2 regions of the Comamonas sp. wu1-DMT genome follow, and region 1 is predicted to be linked to the other one. Evidence: predicted binding sites of a transcription regulator. Region 1 holds the regulator's gene; the other holds the start of a gene.

What was found. Region 1 encodes FNR, which switches genes on or off when oxygen is low (the NO sensors DNR and NnrR bind a similar motif). Its sites were predicted from a motif close to TTGATNNNNATCAA; they were not measured.
Region 2: the regulator FNR is predicted to act here: its motif matches at 853-866, upstream of V8Z78_RS10065 (PHA/PHB synthase family protein).

What each region holds. Positions count from the first base shown of each region.
Region 1 is NZ_JBANEM010000001.1:542,893-549,904, forward strand. It holds gene hemN (oxygen-independent coproporphyrinogen III oxidase) at 1-743, opposite strand, end outside; gene fnr (fumarate/nitrate reduction transcriptional regulator Fnr) at 1,012-1,734, shown strand; gene V8Z78_RS02520 (hypothetical protein) at 1,798-2,061, opposite strand; gene V8Z78_RS02525 (FixH family protein) at 2,319-2,624, opposite strand; gene ccoG (cytochrome c oxidase accessory protein CcoG) at 2,750-4,192, opposite strand; gene ccoP (cytochrome-c oxidase, cbb3-type subunit III) at 4,275-5,186, opposite strand; gene V8Z78_RS02540 (cbb3-type cytochrome oxidase subunit 3) at 5,214-5,351, opposite strand; gene ccoO (cytochrome-c oxidase, cbb3-type subunit II) at 5,369-6,001, opposite strand; gene ccoN (cytochrome-c oxidase, cbb3-type subunit I) at 6,021-7,012, opposite strand, start outside.
Region 2 is NZ_JBANEM010000005.1:192,178-199,189, forward strand. It holds gene V8Z78_RS10055 (hypothetical protein) at 1-184, opposite strand, end outside; gene V8Z78_RS10060 (type B 50S ribosomal protein L31) at 360-605, opposite strand; gene V8Z78_RS10065 (PHA/PHB synthase family protein) at 949-2,652, shown strand; gene V8Z78_RS10070 (phasin family protein) at 2,740-3,213, shown strand; gene V8Z78_RS10075 (DUF3141 domain-containing protein) at 3,396-5,714, shown strand; gene V8Z78_RS10080 (bifunctional enoyl-CoA hydratase/phosphate acetyltransferase) at 5,711-6,832, shown strand; gene V8Z78_RS10085 (acetate/propionate family kinase) at 6,904-7,012, shown strand, end outside.

The DNA.
Region 1 (7,012 bases):
AGATGCGCATAGGCATACAGTGCAATGCGATCGGGGCGCAGCTCATTGACCTGTGCCAGCGTGCGCGCAAAAGACTCGGGCGTCTGCCTGGGCAGCCCGTAGATCAGGTCCACATTGATGGAGACAAAGCCCAGGCGGCGCGCCTCGGCCACCAGCGCAAATACTTGCTCGGCGGGCTGCTCGCGGTGCACCGCTTTCTGCACCGCGGGATCAAAGTCCTGCACGCCAAAGCTCAGGCGATTGAACCCCATGTTCTTGAGAGCTCTCAGCCGCTCGTTGCTGACGGTGCGCGGATCGACCTCGATGGAGTACTCGCCCGCGGGATCCAGCTTGAAATGTTCACGCATCAAGACCATCAGCTGCTGCAACTCGGCATCGCTGAAGAAGGTCGGTGTGCCTCCGCCCAGATGTAGCTGGCTTACGAGCTGACCTTTGCCGCAATGCTCGGTATGCATGGCCAGCTCACGGCTCAAGTAGTCCAGATACTCGGCAGCCTTCTCATGATGCTTGGTCACGATCTTGTTGCAGGCGCAGTAATAGCAAAGCGACTCACAGAACGGCACATGCACATAAACGGACAGGGGCAAAGCGCGCGAGCCAGAATGCGTCTTGCGCTGCTTGAGTGCCAGTATGTAGTCGTCTGCACCAAAAGCCTCAACAAAACGGTCGGCTGTTGGGAACGATGTGTAGCGTGGGCCGGGGATATCAAAGCGGCTCAGCAACTCAGGCGTGACTGCGGTCATAACTGGGAGTTAGGGTGCGCCCACACTCTGTATAGAGCAGATTTCAATGGAAATCAGATCCTGAAAATCATGCCCAAAATAGGCAAAAGCGCATGTTTTTGAACGAATACAGGCAATGTGCCCCAAGGCAATCACCCTGTCCTTGATGAAAATCAAGAGACCTCAAGGCAAGTGCTGCGACAATTTGATCCATCTCATCTTCAACCACGAGGTCAATGACCAGCGCGACTCTCCACTCCGTGTCTGTCTGCGCCGTTGCAAAAAGCCCATGAATCTTCAGACCATCAAAGCATCCTGCTCCAACTGCAATCTGCGTGAACTGTGCATGCCCATGGGCCTGGACGATGAACAAATGGAGCGCATTGACGAGATTGTGGCCACGCGCCGCAAGGTCAAGCGCGGCGGTCTGCTGTTTCGCAATGGCGAAGAGTTCACCTCGCTGTATGCCATTCGAACCGGCTTCTTCAAGACCAGCGTGGCCACCGAAGACGGACGCGACCAGGTCACAGGCTTTCAGATGGCTGGCGAAATCATTGGTCTGGACGGCATCGTCAACGACCACCACACTTGTGATGCCGTGGCCCTGGAAGACGCCGAGGTCTGCGTCATGCCGTTTGACAAACTGGAGCAGCTCTCGCGCGAGGTCACGGCCCTGCAGAACCATGTGCACAAGGTCATGAGCCGCGAAATCGTGCGCGAGCATGGCGTGATGCTGCTGCTGGGCAGCATGCGTGCCGAAGAGCGCCTGGCGGCCTTTGTGTTGAACCTGGTTCAGCGCCTGTCGGCACGCGGCTTTTCCAAGTCGGAACTGGTGCTGCGCATGACGCGCGAAGAAATCGGCAGTTACCTGGGCCTCAAGCTCGAGACCGTGAGCCGCACTTTCTCCAAATTTGCAGAGGAAGGCATTGTGGAAGTCAAGCAGCGCCACCTGCGCATCCTGGATACCGAGGCGCTCAAACGCATCGTCAACAGCCAGCAATGCCAGAACTGAACCGAGTCGACAGACACTCTCAAGACAAAGCCCGCGGACAGCGGGCTTTTTTGTCTGTGCGAATTAATCGGGCAGAGGCTCGGAAACGATGCCGCCATTGAGATCGCTGACGGAGCGACCCAGCATCACCGTCATCGCACCTCCGATCAGGGTCACGACCCAGAAGGCAAAAAAAGCGACCGTATAGATGGCTTGGCGCGACCAGTCCAGGGGGGAGCCCAGCCAGTGCACATCCAGCGGGTCCACAAAGGCGAAAACCACCATCTCCATGATTGCCGCCGCCAGAAAGGCCGGCCAGACAATCCACATCCAGCGTCGAGCATCCATCCTGATTCTCCTTGGGCTGTGGGCTTGGTCATATTTTGCACAACAGTGGTGACCGTTCATGCAGGACTGCGGGCATGCACCGTGGCGGGAAACCCTGAACCACTCTCTTTTCAGTAGCATCCTGCGCCATCTGGATATCAAAAAACTATTTGCTTCTACATCAACGTTAGACAGAACATGCGCAACACGCTCTGATTTTGATATCGGCAACAAAAAAGGCCGCAAAAGCGACCTTGGCGGAGCAAGCGCCGGAGCGCTCAGCGATCCAGCGGATGGTCCTTGGCTGGCGTGGCCGCATGATTGCGGCCGGTGACTGCTGGGGCCAGGCTTTTTTCACTTTCGCTCAGGCGCTGGTTGATTTCCATGCCATGGCGGTAGTAGTCAGGGTCAATCACGGGATCAGGCCTGCTCAGTGCGATGTATGCGGTGACAAAGCCGGCAATCACCACGATCACCGGGCCGGCGATGATGAGCCAGACATGGGCAAACTTCCACCAGGGCTTGCCGTCCTCGGGGTGGATGATCTTGGCCGTTTGCGAGACCTTGGCTTGTGCTGCCGACATGATGAAACCTCTTTCCAAATTCTGACCACCCAGACACACACGGCAGGGTGGCATAAATTGTTGCCGATTGGCGGTGCCCTTGTCCGGCCTCCGTGATGGCTCACGAAGACCGTCAAGACCTGGCATTAACGCGGCACCAGGAACACCGTCTTCTCGGAAATACGCCCTGCTCCGGCAGTCACTGCATCCACATTGAAGTGTACGGGGTGCGAGCCGGGAGTTGCTGAGCCGTACGGAATCTGCAGCCGCACCGCAATGCCGCGCGTCTCTGCAGGGCCAACGCTCACTTCCTGCTCGGATGCGACTTCCAGATTCTCCAGGCCCACGGCGCTGATACGGTAGCGCTGCTCGGACTCGGTGGCGTTCATGATCTGCAGACGGTAGACGTTCTCCAGCTTGCCGCCCGCCACGATGCGCGAAAGCGCAGCACGGTCGCGAATCACATCGACCTTGAGCGGCTCGCGCAGCACCAGACTGGCGATCATGGCGGCGCTGAGGGCCACCAGCACGGCCGAGTAAATCAGCACACGCGGGCGGAAAATGCGGCGAATCACCTGCACCTGCTTCCAGGCCTTGGCGACGGCATTCTGAGTGGTCAATCGGATCAGGCCACGCGGATACTCCATCTTGTCCATCACGGAGTTGCAGGCATCGATGCACAGACCGCAGCCGATGCATTCGTACTGCAACCCTTTGCGGATATCGATGCCCACGGGGCAGACCTGAACGCAAAGCTTGCAATCTATGCAGTCCCCCAGGCCCTGTGCCTTGTAGTCGACGTCTTTCTTGCGCGGGCCGCGAGCTTCACCACGTTCGGCGTCGTAGCTGACGATCATGGTGTCCTTGTCGAACATGGCACTCTGAAAGCGTGCATAGGGACACATGTACTTGCAGACCTGCTCGCGCATATAGCCGGCGTTGCCGTAGGTGGCGAAGCCGTAGAACGCCACCCAGAAAATCTGCCAGCTGCCCTGGAAGGCCATCAACTCCACACCCAACTCACGGATGGGCACGAAGTAGCCGACAAAGGTGAAACCTGTCCAAAGAGACAGAGCGATCCAGAGAAACTGCTTGAGCGACTTTTTCCAGATCTTCTCCAAAGTCCAGCCGCTCTTGTCGATACGCATGCGGGCACTGCGATCGCCTTCGACCTTGCTTTCGATCCACATGAAGATCTCGGTGTAGACCGTCTGCGGACAGGAGAAGCCACACCACAGACGCCCGGCTACGGCGGTAAACAGGAACAGCCCCAGTGCGCTGATGATCAGCAGCCCCGTCAGATAGATGAAGTCCTGCGGGTACAGCACCAGTCCGAACAGATAGAAGCGCCGAGCCCCCAGATCGAACAGCACCATCTGGCGCTCGCCCCACTGCAGCCAGGGCAGGCCGTAGAAGACGATCTGGGTCAGAAACACCATGGCCCAGCGCCACCGTGAGAACACGCCGCTAATAGAGCGTGAGTACACTTTTTGCTCGGAAGCGAACATAGGCACCAACTCAGGCCCGCCCTCATGAGGCTCAGGCGTGATCGGTATGACTTTTCGGGGCTTCCCCTGATCGCACGGCATCGCAGTTCCTTAATATTTTTGTAATTACTGAAAATTGAAACGCGAAAAAGGCGGTGCCAGGGCACCGCCTTTTAAAAACGCATTACTTCTGGTTTTGCGTATTCGAAAGACTCCAGACATAGGAAGCCAGCACGGCAATTTGCGCCTCCGTCAACTTCTCTTTCTGGGCAGGCATCTCATTGTGCTTGCCGTTGTTGACGATGTTGACGATTGCCGCCTCACCCCAGCCATGCAGCCAGATGTCATCGGTCAGGTTAGGAGCTCCCAGCGCGGGGTTGCCCTTGCCGTCCATGCCGTGACAAGCCGCACAGGCCACGAATTTGGACTTGCCCTGCGAAGCCTTGACGGCATCGTGAGGGCTGCCCGACAGGCTCAGCACATAGTGCGCCACATTGCGCACATCCTCCGCCGAGCCCACGGCTGCCGCCATGGGCGGCATCATGCCGATACGGCCGTTGGTGATGGTCTCCCTGATCTTCTCGGGAGATCCGCCATGCAACCAGTCGCCGTCCGCCAGATTCGGGAAGGACTTGCTGCCGCGAGCGTCAGAGCCGTGGCATTGCGCACAGTTGTTCATGAACAGACGCTCGCCAATGGCCATGGCCTGAGGGTCCTTGGCCATTTCTTCGGTAGGCATACTGGTGAACTTGGCATACAGAGGCTCCAGATCTGCCTTGGCCTTGGCCATTTCCTTGTCGTAGGCGCCGGTCTGGCTCCAGTCCAGCTTGCCGCCGAAGCCGCCCAGACCTGGGTAGACCACAAGATAGCCCAGGCTGAAAACCACGGTGATCACGAACAGACCCATCCACCACTTGGGCATGGGGTTGTTGAGTTCACGCAGGTCTTCGTCCCAGACATGGCCTGTGGTGTTGTCGCCCGAGGGCACGACCTTCTTGCGGGCCACCAGAATCAGCAGCAGCAAGCAGCCAAAGATGCCGATCAGCGTAATCGCCGCGACATACACCGACCAGAAATTGTTAATGAAATCGCTCATGGGATGTTCTCGTTGTGGTGATCAGACTCAGTCTTCCAGGAATGGAACCTGAGCTGCCTCGTCAAAACGGGCCTGGTTGCGGCGGGCATACGCCCACCACCAGATGCCCACGAAACACGCCAGCGATGCCAGCGTGGCCACGATACGCATGGTGGTGATATCCATTTCCAGCCCTTTCTCTCTTACTTGACGGCGCGACCAAGGACCTGCAGATAGGCAATCACTGCCTCCATCTCTGTCTTGTCCTTGACCTCGGCCTGAGCACCGGCGATTTCCGCATCGGTGTACGGCACGCCCACCTTGCGCAGCGCGCTCATGCGCGTTGCCACGGCCGTGTCATCCACCTTGTTGGCTTCCAGCCAGGGGTAAGCAGGCATGTTGGACTCGGGCACCACGTCACGCGGGTTGTTCAGGTGGATGCGATGCCATTCGTCGCTGTACTTGCCGCCCACGCGATGCAGGTCGGGGCCGGTACGTTTGGAGCCCCACTGGAAGGGGTGGTCGTAGACGAACTCGCCAGCCACCGAGTAGTGGCCGTAGCGCATGGTCTCGGCGCGGAAGGGACGGATCATCTGCGAGTGGCAGTTGTAGCAACCCTCGCGCAGATAGACGTCGCGCCCCATCAGCTGCAACGGTGTGTAGGGCTTGAGACCCGCCACGGCTTCGGTCGTGGACTTCTGGAAGAACAGCGGCACGATTTCCACCAGGCCGCCAATGGTCAGCACGAACAGCGTCAGCGCGATCAGCAAAAAGTTGCTGGTCTCGATCTTCTCGTGCGAAAAGCTCTTGGGAGCTGCGTTATTTTGATCAGACATTGCTTTTGCTCCTCAATGCTCAGGCGTGAGCCACCACGGCAGGCACTGCCACCTTGACGGAACGGCCGGCCATTGCGGTCTTCCAGGTGTTCCATGCCATCACCAGCATGCCGCCCAGATACAGCAGACCGCCAGTCACGCGAATCACATAGAAGGGATAGGTCGCCTTCACGCTTTCCACGAAGGTGTAGGTCAGCGTGCCGTCGGGGTTGACAGCGCGCCACATCAGGCCCTGCATCACACCGGCAATCCACATTGCTGCGATGTACAGCACGATGCCGATGGTCGCCATCCAGAAGTGCAGCTCGATCGCGGGCACGGAGTGCATCTTCTCGCGGCCGAACAGACGGGGGATCAGGTAGTACAGAGAGCCCATGGTGATCAGACCCACCCAGCCCAGAGCGCCGGAGTGCACGTGGCCCACGGTCCAATCGGTGTAGTGGCTCAGCGCGTTCACGGTCTTGATGGCCATCATCGGGCCTTCGAAGGTGGACATGCCGTAGAACGACAGGGACACGATCAGGAAACGCAGGATGGGATCGTCGCGCAGCTTGTGCCAGGCACCCGACAGCGTCATGATGCCGTTGATCATGCCGCCCCAGCTGGGAGCCAGCAGGATCAGCGAAAACACCATGCCCACGGACTGAGTCCAGTCAGGCAAAGCGGTGTAGTGCAGGTGGTGAGGACCCGCCCACATGTACGTGAAGATCAGCGCCCAGAAGTGCACGATCGACAGGCGATACGAATACACGGGACGGCCCGCCTGCTTGGGGATGAAGTAATACATCATGCCCAGGAAGCCGGCGGTCAGGAAGAAGCCCACGGCATTGTGCCCGTACCACCACTGAACCATCGCGTCCTGCACGCCGGCGTATGCCGAGTAGCTCTTCATCCAGCCGGCGGGGATGGAAATATTGTTGACGATGTGCAGCAGGGCCACGGCCAGAATGAAAGCACCGAAGAACCAGTTGGCCACATAGATGTGCTTGACCTTGCGGATACCGATAGTGC
Region 2 (7,012 bases), on a different contig from region 1:
GCCACTCGGTCTTGCCCAGCGCCAGCTCGCGCATATAGCCAAAGGCCTCCATATCGTTGGAGCGCCAGGGGCCACGCATGACAAAGCCGGGAATCACATAGGCCAGGCACAGCAAAAGCAGGGCCCAGCGCGGCAGGCGGCGTACAGCGCTTTGGGCAACGATGGCAGGTGTGGGCTGGTTCACGCAGTCAATCCGGTAGCGGCTGTGCGAATTTGCACGGCCAGATCAGGCGAAAGCGCTTGAAGTCAAAGCGCTTGGTGCTCCGATGATAGGAGCATTGGGATTCCGTGGGGCGGCACCCAAAAAAGAAAAAGGCAGCACGGTTGCCCGGGCTGCCTTTTCAGCAAAAAAGTAAGAATTACTTCTTGCCGAAGCGGTTGCGGAACTTCTCCACGCGGCCACCCATGTTGTCCACCGACTTTTGTGTGCCAGTGTAGAAGGGGTGCGATTCAGAAGTGGTATCCAGCTTGAACAGAGGGTACTCTTTACCTTCGAAGTTTTCGGTTTCCTTGGTGGAAACGCAAGAACGTGTCACGAACTTGAAGCCGTTGGACATGTCAACGAACAGAACTTCGCGGTAATTGGGGTGAATGCCTTCTTTCATGATCTTTCCTTTGGTCAAGTGCGGGAGCCGCACCAGCCTGTCCGGTGTACTTTCCGCATAAAAGCTCTCCATTATTGCACACAATGAGAAAACAGTACCGCATGCGTCAGCAGGCGGTGGTGTGCGTTCAGCTTGCAAACCATGGCCGATAGCTTCGGCGGAAGGCCTGATCCAGGCAAGGCTGCGGAGTTCTTCTAGCTGTAGCAGCCTGGTGTTTGGAGCCGGTTTCGCTTCCGGCTGCGGGAGCTTGATGTGGCTCAACTCCCGGCAGGGCGTGACTATGCAACAACTTCTGCAGCGCATAAGATGTTGCGTTATTGCCATGCAGCAAAAAGGGGCCGCTATGGTTGACCGCGAGGCCGAAGCTCAGTTCAGTTCCAGCCAGCAGCTTGATCAAGCTGTGCGTGCGATGTGGGCGCAGCAGTGGCTGTCGGTTTCCCCCGAGTCCCAATGGCAGGCCTGGATGGATTGGGCCGGCAATCTTGCCATCAGCCCGGGAAAGCGTCTGGATCTGGCAGGGCTGGCGCTGGAGGAATGGGCCAGACTTTGCTATGGCGGGCCACAGACGCAGGAGGCGGAGCGTCTCTTTCAGGCTCCTGAATGGGGGCAATGGCCGTTCAATGTCATCAGTGCGGGCTTTGCTGCTCAGCAGCGCTGGTGGCAGGCCGCCGTCCAAGGTGTTCCGGGTGTTGAAAGACATCACGAGCGTCTGGTCGGGTTCTGGAGCAGGCAGTGGCTGGATATGCTTTCGCCCGCGAATTTTTTTGCCACCAACCCGATAGTTCTGGAACGTACCGTCAAAGAGGGCGGGGCGAATCTGGTGCGTGGCTTCCAGTACCTGATGGAAGATGTGCATGCGCAGCTGGCAAACAAGCCGCCTGCAGGTTGCGAGGGGTATCAGGTGGGGCGCGATGTGGCCGTCACCGCAGGCAAGGTGGTGGTGCGCAACCAACTGATGGAGCTGATCCAGTACGCGCCGACAACCGACAAGGTCCATCCCGAGCCGGTATTGATCATGCCGGCCTGGATCATGAAGTACTACATCCTGGATCTTTCGCCACACAATTCGCTGATCAAGTATCTGGTCGATCAGGGGCATACGGTGTTCTGCGTCTCCTGGAAGAACCCTGATGCCGGCGATCGAGATCTGGGCATGGACGACTATATCGAGCTGGGCTGGCGCGCGGCGCTGGATGTCGTCACGGCCATCGTGCCGGGGCAGAAGGTGCATGCCGCAGGCTATTGTCTGGGCGGAACCTTGCTGGCCATTGCGGCAGCCGCGATGGCGCGCGATGGAGACGAGCGTCTGGCATCGATGACCTTGCTGGCCGCGCAGACCGATTTCACCGAACCCGGCGAGCTGGCGCTGTTCATCGACGAAGCGCAGGTCAGCCTGCTTGAGGCCCAGATGGCCCAGCAAGGCTATCTGCGCGCCGATCAGATGGCGGGCGCATTCCTGATGCTGCGCTCCCATGATCTGCTGTGGTCGCGCATGGTCAATCAATACCTGCTGGGCGAGCGGGCACCGATGAGCGATCTCATGGCCTGGAATGCCGACGCCACGCGCATGCCTGCCAGGATGCACTCGCAATACCTGCGCCGTCTGTTTCTGAATAACGATCTCAGTGAAAGCCGCTATCCGGTCGATGGCAAGCCGGTCTCGCTTCTCAATCTGCAAGTGCCCATCTTCTGCGTGGGAACGCTCACCGATCATGTAGCGCCTTGGCAATCGGTATTCAAGCTGCACCACCACACTGCGGCTGAAGTCACCTTTGTGCTGACGAGTGGCGGCCACAACGCCGGCATTGTCAGCGAGCCCGGCCATCCGCGACGCCGCTATCAGTTGCTCACTCGGGCTGTCGGCGCTCAGGACATTGTCGCCCAGCAGTGGCAGCAAGAGGCCGAGCAGAGCCAGGGCTCCTGGTGGCCGGCATGGGACGAGTGGCTCAAAAACAGATCCGGCACACCGACAGCCCCGCCGCGCATGGGCGGCACGAGCGGTGGGCCCTTGTATGACGCTCCGGGCCAGTACGTGCTCGGGCATTGAGTTTTCAAAAGCCGTTTGGTCACGGTGATATGCCGGACGGTCCGCCAGCCTCTCGATAGGCACCACCATCACCATAGGGAGAACGATATGAGCATTCAAGCGACCCCCCTGAATCTGTTCAAGGCCAATGCCGAGCTGCAACTGCGCATCGCTCAGCTTATGCGTGAAAGTGGCCATCGCTGGCTGGCAGCCGCGCAGCAGACCAGTGCTGCAGGCATCAGTGAAACCACGGCGGAACTGCAAAGCCTGCTGCGTGCCGAAGACTGGCAATCACTGGCCAGCCTGCCCGCCGAGGCTTTCATGCGCAGGCTCGAAGACCGCATGAGCGATGCCAAGAGCGCCAGCGATATCGCGATCAAGAACCAGCAGGCTTTTGCCAGCGGTCTGCAGCAGGCCCTGGAGGCCTGGCAAAAATCTGTGGCCGAGGCCCTGCGTGCAGACGGCGCGTCCAATCTGCCCGCTTTGCCGCTGCAGGACATCTTCAAGCAATGGCTGTCGGCCTGGACGCCGGCAACTCAGGACCCCGCTCAGGCCAAGAGCGGCAAAGCGCCGCAGAAGTAGGCAACAGGCTGGCGCAGCTTCAGCTAAAGACGGCGGCGCTGCAGCCTGCGGGCCGGCTGGTCAGCTGGCCCTCCATTGCAAAAATCCGATGTTTTCGGCGTTTTGTGGTGAACCATAAAGCGCTGGGAGCTATTGTTTTTGAATCTTCTTGAGCGAGAAGATTGTGACTTCGGGAGCACGACATGAGCAAACCCAGCGGGGCCGGTCCGTCGACCAACGGGTCTGTTGATCCTTTTGCGTGGTGGAGGGCTGCCGGGGCCTATGCGGTGGACGCCGCTCAACGTGCCGTGCTGTATGCCGACATCGAGCGGCAGGTGGGCGACCAGTACCGGGCCCAGCGTGAGGCCAGGATGCCGAACGTGCTGCATTTCCCCGCGGAACTCGTGATGTCGGGGCTGGACCTCCCAAGACCTGTCAACTATGGCCTGGTGCGCATTCAGGCGTCCGAAGACCGGCCTGCCGACCCCGCCAAGCGTCCATTCGTCGTGATAGATCCGCGTGCCGGGCATGGCCCGGGCATTGGTGGCTTCAAGCCCCACAGCGAGATCGGTGCTGCGCTGGAGGCTGGTCACCCTTGCTACTTCGTCGGTTTTCTGCCTGATCCCGTACCTGGTCAAACGGTGGAAGATGTGATGCGTGCCGAGGCCGCGTTCATGCGTCGCGTGGCCGAGCGTCACCCCGAGAGTGAGGGCAAGCCGGCGGTCATCGGCAACTGCCAGGCGGGCTGGCAGATCCTGATGACGGCCGCTGTCTGGCCCGAGCTGTTCGGGCCCATCATTGTTGCCGGAGCGCCCCTGTCGTACTGGGCCGGTGACAATCCCATGCGTTATTCGGGCGGACTTCTCGGGGGCAGCTGGATGACGGCTCTGGCCAGCGATCTGGGTCACGGCCGCTTCGACGGCGCCCATCTGGTGCAGAACTTCGAGCAGCTCGATCCGGCCAACACGCTCTGGAGCAAGCAGTACAAGGTCTATGCGAATGTCGACACCGAAGCCGAGCGCTATATAGACTTCGAGAAATACTGGGGCGGCTATGTCTTCCTCAACGATGTGGAGATGCAGTACATCGTCGACAACCTGTTCATAGGCAACAGGCTGTCGACGGCCCAGTTGCTGACATCGGACGGGGTACGCATCGATCTGCGCAATATCCGCTCGCCCATCCTCGTGTTCTGCTCCTATGGCGACAACATCACGCCGCCGGCCCAGGCTCTGGGCTGGATCACCGATTTGTACGCCAGTGACGACGACGTGCGCGGCCACGACCAGACCATCATCTTCAGCACGCACGACAGCATCGGCCACCTGGGCATCTTTGTTTCGGGCGCCGTCGGCAGCAAGCAGCACCGCAAGTTCGCCAGTGCCATCGAGCAGATCAATCTGCTGCCGGCAGGCATTTATCGCGCCAGCGTTGACGATGCCACGAAGCAGGAGCAAAAGCTGCTCCATGATCCTTATCTGTTGAGCATCCGTGCCAGCGGCATCGATGAAGTGCGCGATATCGTCAAGCTCGATCCCGAGTCCGATCGCCGTTTCGACGCGGCGGCCCGGGTATCCGACATCAACCTGGCTCTGTATCGCAGCATGTGGCAACCCTGGGTGCGTGCGCTGAGCACTTCCCAATCGGCACACTGGTTGCAGACCTTGCATCCCATGCGCCTGCAATTTGAAGCCTGGAGCAGCCTGCACCCCCTGGCTTGCCTGATACGCAGCAGCGCCGAATACATACGCGAACATCGCCAGCCCGTGGATGAGGCCAATCCCTGGTTGCAGATGCAGCAGCGGTGCTCGGCCGCACTGGATCGCGCTCTCGATGATTTCCGCGACCGGCGCGACCATATCTACGCCCTGTGGTTCGACATGCTCTATGGCTCGCCGCTCATGCAGGCGCTGGCTGGACATGCTTATGGCGAGAGCGCGGCAGTGCGCCAGCATCCTGGCTCCACCCCCGAGCATCTGGCGCTGATGGCGGGCAGGCAGCGACAGATCGAGAGCAGTGTGGATCAGGGCGGCGTGCTCGAAGCCACGCTGCGCGGCTTGCTGAGCGTGCTCTCCCGGCGTCGCGCGGTGGACGAGCGCTACTACCACCTGGCTGCGCAATTGCTGGAGCAGCAAGCGCCTGGGCGCTGGAGTCTGGCCGAGCTGCGAGCCGCCATCCGCGAGCAGACCCTGGTGATGAGGCAATGCGGCAGCGCCGCCATTGAAGCCATTCCAGGCCTGCTGAAGAACACGCCTGCCGACACCATCCGCAAGGCCGGCGAAGCCATCACCCAGATGGCAGCCATCGATAAGGAGCCCGGCGCAGAGGATGATGCCGTGAGACATGCCTTGCAGCAGGTGCAGGCCTTGTTCGAGCAGGCCGTGCTGGCGCAGCAGCCCCGGATCCAGGAGCCTCTCGAGCTGGTGCCGGCTTCGGTACAGACTCCTGCAGCTCCCCAGCGGGCTGCAGCTGCTGCGCGACGTAAACCGGCCGCACCACGCGGCAAGAAAGGAGTGCGATGAGTCAACCGAGCCCAGACATGACGCTGCAGCCGTTTGAGGGCATAAACGTCGGCGACAGCCTGCGCGTCACCGTTGCCTCCCGTGACGCGAGCACGCTGACGCTGCTCTGCGCCCACGATGCGCAGCCCCGGCAGCCAGCCTCGCAGCAAGCGGTTTCCATGCCATCAGGCGGCGCGGCACAGCCGCTTGACGTTACCTCGCATCACGGCCTGACCCGGCTGCTGGCGGCTGTCAAGGAACTGCCGCCGGTTCGCGTGGGGGTCGTCCATCCCTGCGATGCCACCAGCCTGTCCGCCGCGCTTGATGCGCATCGGCTGGGGCTGATCGAGCCGGTCCTGATCGCTCCGCGCGCCAGGCTCGAAGCGATTGCGCTGGCGCAGGGTTTCGAGCTGCAGGGCCTGCGCATCGAGGACGTGCCGCACAGTCATGCAGCAGCCGAGCGTGGTGCCAGACTTGCCGCCAGCGGCGAAGTCGAGGCACTGATGAAAGGCAGCCTGCACACCGACGAGCTGATGGCGGCTGTTGTTGCCGGCAGTGCCGGGTTGCGCACCAAGAGGCGTGTCAGCCATTGCTTTGTGTTGCAGACGGCCAGCTACCCACGCCCCTTCATCGTCACCGACGCTGCCATCAATCTGGCCCCCGATCTGTTGCAGAAGGCCGATATCGCGCGCAATGCCATCGAGCTGGCACAGGTTCTGGGTGTGGCAAGGCCCAGGCTCGCCATCCTCGCCGCCGTCGAGACGGTCAACCCCAACATGCCCGCGACACTGGATGCTGCTGCACTGTGCAAGATGGCCGACCGGGGCCAGATCACCGGAGGCGTGCTGGACGGACCGCTGGCTTTCGACAATGCAGTCTCCATCGAGGCCGCGCGTACCAAGGGCATCGCTTCGCCAGTGGCCGGTCAGGCCGACATCCTGCTGGTGCCCGATCTGGAAAGCGGCAATATGCTGGCCAAGCAGCTCATGTACCTGGGCGGCGCTGCCAGCGCAGGCATCGTGCTTGGCGCCAAGGTGCCCATCGTGCTGACCAGCCGGGCGGACTCGCGCGAATCCCGCATTGCATCCTGTGCGATTGCGCTGCTGCTCGCTCATCACTACCGGCAGACGCCGCCCTGAAAATCATGGCCGATGGCACCGGACTGGCAAGCGCAGCAGTCTCTGTCACGTCGGCAGGCAAAGGTCCTGACATGAGCAATTCCGTCATCATCGTCCTGAACTGCGGCTCATCGAGCATCAAGTTCGCCGTCTTCGAGGCCGCCAGTCCCCTGCCGCGCAAACCCCTGTGGAACGGCAAGG